Desulforamulus hydrothermalis Lam5 = DSM 18033: one gene and its partner. The protein of the gene in region 2 binds, or shares a complex with, the protein of the main gene of each other region. Links are inferred from orthologs where the notes say so. Each region holds a gene or a part of one and is shown on either strand. Other genes may lie near its edges. The genes, in order: secG and secY.

Region 1 (3,165 bases), on a different replicon or contig from region 2:
ACCATGGGCCGGGCGGCGGTACCCTCCGGCGCCTCCACCGGGGCCTACGAAGCGGTAGAACTGCGGGACGGCGACCAGGGCCGCTACCTGGGCAAAGGCGTCAGCCAGGCCGTAGACAACGTCAACGAAATCATCGGGCCGGAACTGATCGGCCTGGACGTTACCGACCAGGCAGGCATTGACCGGCTAATGACAGAACTGGACGGCACCCCCAACAAAAGCAAACTGGGGGCCAACGCCATCCTGGGCGTCTCCCTGGCCGTAGCCCGGGCAGCCGCCAACTACAGCGGGCTGCCCCTCTACCAGTACATCGGAGGCGTTAACGCCCGGGAACTGCCGGTACCCATGATGAACATATTAAACGGCGGGGTCCATGCCGACAACAACGTCGACATTCAGGAATTCATGATCCTGCCGGTGGGTGCCGACAGCTTCTCGGAAGGGCTGCGCATGGGGGCGGAAATCTTCCACCGCCTGAAAAGCGTACTGAAAGGCCGCGGCCTTAACACCGCCGTGGGAGACGAAGGCGGCTTTGCCCCCAACCTCAAGAGCAACGAAGAAGCCCTGGCAGTAATCATGGAAGCCATCGAAAAAGCGGGCTACAAACCCGGGCAAGACATCCTCCTGGGCCTTGATGTAGCGGCCACCGAACTGTACAAAGACGGCAAATACATCCTGGAGGGCGAAGGAGTCACCTATACCTCCGACCAAATGATCGACTTCTACCGGAGACTGACAGACAAATACCCCATCATCAGCATAGAAGACGGGCTGGCGGAAGACGACTGGGAGGGCTGGGCCAAACTGACCGGCGCCCTGGGGCAGCAAATCCAACTGGTGGGTGACGACCTGTTTGTCACCAACACCGAGCGCCTGGCCAAAGGCATTAAAGCCGGGGTGGCCAACTCTGTTTTAATTAAAGTTAATCAGATCGGCACCTTAAGCGAAACCCTGGATGCCATCGAAACAGCCAAGCGGGCCGGCTATACCGCAGTGGTTTCCCACCGTTCCGGCGAAACAGACGACACCACCATAGCCGACCTGGCGGTGGCGGTCAATGCCGGGCAGATCAAAACCGGCGCCCCTTCCCGCACCGACCGGGTGGCCAAATACAACCAGCTGCTGCGCATTGAGGGAGAGCTGGGCCAACTGGCCAGGTACCGGGGCCGGGAGGTATTTTATAACCTGCGGGGTTAGAGTTTGTTAACATAATCACAAAATAGCCGTCAGACAAAGCCAGGGTTTACCTGAGTAAACCTTGGCTGCCTATTTTTACATGAATACAGATTGTCACATATTTCACGTTGTGCTATAATTACTAAGTATACAAGTCTGTTATTGTCATAAATTTTCAAAAGGAGGTGGGGTTTTGTTAAAGGGTTTTGTGACTGCCATTCATGTACTTATTGCACTATCATTAATAGCAACCGTCTTGCTGCAGTCTGGTAAAAGTGCCGGCTTGTCCGGTTCGATTGCCGGTGGTGCCGAGGCAATATTCGGAGGAAAGAAAAAGGGTTTAGATGAAAAACTCGGCAGGCTCACGGCCTTCATTGCTGTTGCCTTTGGTTTGACTTCCATGATTTTAGTGGTAATGAAGTAGGTGTGATTTGATTTTATTTTATTTGGGACAAGGAGGGTAACTTTCAAGTGGAACAAAACATGATGCTCGCTTATTACGCTGCGGGTGCCGGTGCGCTGGCTCTTGTGTTTGCCCTGTTTACGCTGGCCAGCATCCTGAAAGAAGACATGGGCACACCCAAAATGCGTGAAATCTCCGAAGCTGTGCACGAAGGTGCCATGGCTTACTTAAACCGCCAGTACAAAACTCTGATTCCTTTTGCTCTCATTATTTTTGTTCTTCTCTGGGCTGCTCAGTATTTTGTTGAACAACAACCCGGCAGCCACCTGCCGGTAGGTCCTGCCTCCGCTATTTCCTTCCTGGTAGGTGCCGTTTTATCTGCCGTTGCCGGTTACCTGGGCATGACCTCCACCACCAAGTCCAACGCCCGTACTGCTGAGGCGGCCCGCAGCCACGGCCTGGCCAAGGCCCTCAACGTATCCTTCCGTGCCGGTGCTGTAATGGGTCTGTCGGTTGCCGGTCTGGGTCTGCTGGGCGTTTCCGTGCTGTACATTATTTTCGGCAACCCGCTGATTATCAACTCCTTTGCTTTCGGTGCTTCCGCCATTGCATTCTTCGCCCGTGTCGGCGGCGGTATCTACACCAAAGCTGCTGACGTAGGTGCTGACCTGGTAGGTAAAGTAGAAGCCGGTATCCCCGAGGATGACCCCCGTAACCCTGCGGTTATTGCTGACAACGTCGGTGACAACGTCGGTGACACCGCCGGTATGGGTGCCGACCTGTTTGAATCCTATGCTGCCACCACCATCGCAGCTATGCTGATCGGTAACACCCTGTTTGGTTTCCCCGGCATTATCTTCCCGCTGTTAGTAGGCGCTATCGGTATTATCGCTGCCATTATCGGTACCTTCTTTGTACGCACCAGTGAAGACGGCAACCCGCAGGCTGCCCTGAACGTAGGTCTCTGGGTAACCAACATCTTAACCGCTGCCGGTACCTTCTTCCTGGCGAAAGTTACCTTCATCGGTGAAACCGCTTCCATCGCCACCGGCGTATTTATGGCTGTTTTAGCCGGCTTGATTGTTAACGTAGCAGTAGGTTACTTAACTGAGCTGTATACCGGTACCGGCAAAGCTTCCGTTACCCGTATTGCTGAGGCTTCCAAGTCCGGTCCGGCTACCAACGTTATCCACGGTCTGGCTGTTGGTATGGAATCCACCTTCATTCCCATGCTGGTGTTTGCCGGCGCAATCTTCTTTGCCTTCTGGGCAGTAGGTTCTGCCGCTCCTGCTGATAAGGCAGCCGAGTGGGCCATCTACGGTATTGCGATGGCTGCTATGGGTATGCTGTCCTCCGCCGGTATGGTTGTTGCCATGGACTCCTTCGGTCCGGTGGCTGACAACGCCGGTGGTATCGCCGAAATGGCTGAACTGCCGCCGGAAGTTCGTGTTAAGACCGACAAACTGGACGCTGTAGGTAACACCACCGCCGCTATCGCCAAGGGCTTTGCCATCGGTTCTGCTGCCCTGACCGCATTGGCTCTGTTCAGCGCTTACGTTGACGGCGTTAAGCACAAGTTTGGTTTA
Region 2 (3,303 bases):
CACCGTCAGTAACCAATACAAAACCATCCTCAGACTGATGCACAACCAGGTAGTACCTTCCTGCGTCACGCCCCTGGGTCGAACTTACCAGCTGCCCGGGCCTCACTTCACCAACCAAACCTTGCACTTTCAACACCTCTCTGTGTTCCTGGCCACTTAAATCTTTGTAAGAATTTCTGGTGTATCATCGGTTATGGCTATTGTGTGTTCAAAGTGGGCCGACAACTTACCGTCCAGTGTCACAACCGTCCAGTTGTCCGGCAGCGTGCGCACCTCAAAGGTGCCCAGGTTAACCATTGGCTCAATGGCTAACGTCATGCCTTTTTTCAGCCGGGGGCCCCGGCCGGGAGGTCCAAAATTGGGTATCTGAGGGTCTTCATGTATTTTAGATCCGATACCGTGCCCTACATAATCCCGAACAACTGACATATTATGCTTTTCCACCCATTGCTGGATGGCATGGGATACATCTGTCAGGCGGTTCCCCTCCACTGCTTGAGCAATGCCGGCATACAGGGATTGCTCGGTGACTTTTAATAAATCCCAGGCTTGCTGGCTGATTTCGCCAACCGGGAGGGTAATGGCGCTGTCGCCGACAAAACCGTTAATTACCGCACCACAGTCAATGCTAATAATATCCCCATTTTCCAGTTTTCTTAAACCGGGGATGCCGTGCACCACCTGTTCATTAACCGAGGTGCACAAGGTTGCCGGGAAACCGCCGTACCCTTTAAAAGCCGGTTTAGCACCCTTGCTGATAATAAAATCTTCAGCCTTTAAATCAAGTTCTTTGGTGGTAACGCCGGGCTTTACCATGTCCTTAATTTCGACAAAGGTTTGCGCCACCACCCGCCCTGCATCCCGCATGTAGTTTAACTCTCGCTCATTCTTAATGGTAATCATAGAATCCCACCTGCTACTTCAGGAATCCCTGGTAACTCCGCATCAGCAGGTGCGACTCAATCTGCTTCATCGTATCTAAAGCAACACCCACCACGATTAAGAGAGCGGTGCCGCCAAAGTATACGTTGGGAATCCGGGTTAAGGTAAGTATGATGTTGGGCAGGATGGCGATAACAGCCAGGAAAACAGCGCCCGCCAGTGTAATCCTGCTCATGATTTTACTGATATATTCGGCGGTAGAACGGCCCGGACGCAGACCGGGAATAAAGCCACCATACTTTTTAATGTTTTCCGCCATATCCAGCGGGTTCATAATCACCGCTGTGTAGAAATATGTGAAGCCAATGATCAGCATGGCATAAAGAATGCTGTTCAGTACGCCCCCCCAGGCAAACCACTTGAGGTACCAGTCTGCTACGGCATTGCCGGCAAACCAGGAAGCAATCTGACCCGGGAACATTAAAAGTGACGAGGCAAAGATGATGGGGATCACGCCGGCCTGGTTCACTTTTAAGGGCAGGTGAGAAGTTTGACCGCCGTAAACCCGACGCCCCACAACACGCTTGGCGTATTGTACAGGGATACGGCGCTGGCCTTCCTGCACAGCCACAACCGCAGCAATCACCAGGGCGCCGATAACAACCAGAACCAGAACGCTCAGGATGTTAATTGTGCCGGCCTGCAGATACTGGCCGATGCTCACAAGGGCTGCCGGAATACGGGATACAATACCTGCAAAAATCAACAGGGAAATACCGTTGCCAATGCCTTTTTCGGTAATCTGCTCGCCAATCCACATCAGTAATACCGTCCCTGCTGTAAATGTGATAGCCACCAGCAGGTAGTTTAATACGGTGGGATTAACCAGTGCCCCTTTAAGCGCCACCGACATACCGATGGCCTGGATAAAGGCCAGTACGGCCGTAAAATAGCGGGTGTACTGGGTGATTTTCTTGCGTCCTTCCTCGCCTTCCTTGGCCAACCTTTCCAGGTGCGGTATTACCACCGTTAACAGCTGCATAATAATAGAGGCGTTAATGTAGGGGGTAATGCTCATGGCAAAAATACTGGCATTTTTAAAGGCACCCCCGGAAATGACATCAAAGAAACCCAGCAATTGTCCCTTGGTCAGCAGATCTGCAAAAGCAGCCGGGTTAATGCCGGGCACCGGGATGTGGGCGCCCACCCGGAACAAGAACAGCATGGCTAAGGTAAACAGCAGCTTGCTGCGCAGTTCGTCCAGTTTAAAAGCGGTTTTCAGGTTATCTAACAACCTTAGATCACCTCGGCTTTTCCGCCGGCAGCTGCTATCTTTTCAGCAGCCGTTTGGCTAAAGGCGTGCACCTTCACGGTTAAAGCTTTTTCCAGGTTGCCGTCACCCAGAATTTTTACACCGTCGCCGATTTTCTTGATCACACCTGCTTCCAGTAATTTCTCAGGGGTTACCTCTGTGCCGGATTCAAACACATTGAGGGCATCCACATTAATGGCAGTGATTTTCTTTTTAAAGATATTGGTGAAGCCCCGTTTAGGGAACCGGCGCTGCAAAGGCATTTGACCGCCTTCAAAACCAGGGCGTACACCGCCGCCGGATCTTGCCTTTTGACCTTTATGTCCTCTGCCGGCGGTTTTACCTAAACCGGAACCGATACCCTGGCCCTTGCGGGTTGCTTTTCTTCTCGCTCCGGGGGCTGGTCTTAATTCGTGGAGATTCAACCGGTACACCTCCTTTAGGCTTCCTCAACCTTAACCAGGTGAGCAACTTTATTGATCATTCCCCTGATGGCGGGAGAATCACTTTTTTCCACTACACTATTGGTCTTACCCAAGCCAAGGGCGCGGACAATTTTCCGCTGTGCCTCCGGCCTGCCGATAAGACTGCGTACCAGTGTGATTTTCAGCTTGGCCATTGTCCGTCCCCCTAACCTAACAATTCTTCCACTGTTTTGCCACGTAAGCGGGCTACTTCTTCAGGGGTCTTAAGTTTTTTAAGACCGTCCATAGTAGCGTTAACCATGTTGTTGGCATTGTTGGAGCCCAGGGATTTGGTTAAAATATCCCGAATCCCGGCCAGTTCCAAAATTGCCCGCACAGGGCCGCCGGCAATAACTCCGGTACCTTTGGCGGCAGGCTTCATTAAAACTTTGCCGGCGCCAAAATGGCCCACTACTTCGTGCGTAATGGTTGTGCCATGTAAGGGCACTTTAATCAGATTTTTCTTGGCATCTTCAACACCCTTGCGGATGGCTTCGGGAACTTCTGCCGCCTTCCCTAAGCCGGCTCCCACATGGCCGTTGCCGTCGCCGACCACTACCAGGGCGGAAAAGCTAAAGCGCCGGCCGCCCTTTACAACTTTGGCTACACGGTTTATATACACAACCTTCTCGGTTAGTTCCAACT

The links.
Region 1: the proteins of secY (region 2) and secG are in contact, whole or in part, in a crystal structure (PDB 5AWW), measured with the Thermus thermophilus proteins. The link is inferred for Desulforamulus hydrothermalis Lam5 = DSM 18033 from one-to-one orthologs. Residues at the interface, in WP_096411648.1 of Thermus thermophilus: Leu14, Gln16, Arg17, Phe20, Ile34, Pro35, Pro37, Ile72, Arg108, Arg109, Asn112, Gln113, Arg116, Ile117, Ile120, Pro145, Gly146, Trp147, Phe152, Phe155, Val156, Val159, Thr160, Val162, Ala163, Gly164, Ala166, Leu167, Trp170, Glu173; in WP_223903268.1 of Thermus thermophilus: Tyr5, Ile9, Tyr12, Leu13, Ala16, Leu19, Val20, Val23, Leu24, Gln26, Glu27, Pro28, Gln30, Gly31, Ala32, Asp34, Leu35, Met36, Gly37, Gly38, Ser39, Ala40, Asp41, Leu42, Phe43, Ala45, Arg46, Val48, Tyr53, Thr56.

The regions. Positions count from the first base shown.
Region 1 is NZ_CAOS01000003.1:550,304-553,468, reverse strand. What follows is about bases 141-2,984. They hold secG (preprotein translocase subunit SecG), read left to right. Parts: upstream 141-1,369; coding sequence 1,370-1,600; downstream 1,601-2,984. Other genes in these bases: DESHY_RS03590 (sodium-translocating pyrophosphatase), read left to right, coding at 1,660-2,984; eno (phosphopyruvate hydratase), read left to right, coding at 141-1,197. Also shown: more of eno, read left to right, coding at 1-140; more of DESHY_RS03590, read left to right, coding at 2,985-3,165. UniProt on the Bacillus subtilis protein: Involved in protein export. Participates in an early event of protein translocation.
Region 2 is NZ_CAOS01000007.1:53,067-56,369, reverse strand. The notes cover bases 47-3,028. They hold secY (preprotein translocase subunit SecY), read right to left. Parts: upstream 2,177-3,028; coding sequence 917-2,176; downstream 47-916. Other genes in these bases: rpsE (30S ribosomal protein S5), read right to left, coding at 2,825-3,028; rpmD (50S ribosomal protein L30), read right to left, coding at 2,634-2,813; rplO (50S ribosomal protein L15), read right to left, coding at 2,179-2,619; map (type I methionyl aminopeptidase), read right to left, coding at 157-903; DESHY_RS04925 (KOW domain-containing RNA-binding protein), read right to left, coding at 47-127. In the rest of the region: more of DESHY_RS04925, read right to left, coding at 1-46; more of rpsE, read right to left, coding at 3,029-3,303. UniProt on the Bacillus subtilis protein: The central subunit of the protein translocation channel SecYEG. Consists of two halves formed by TMs 1-5 and 6-10.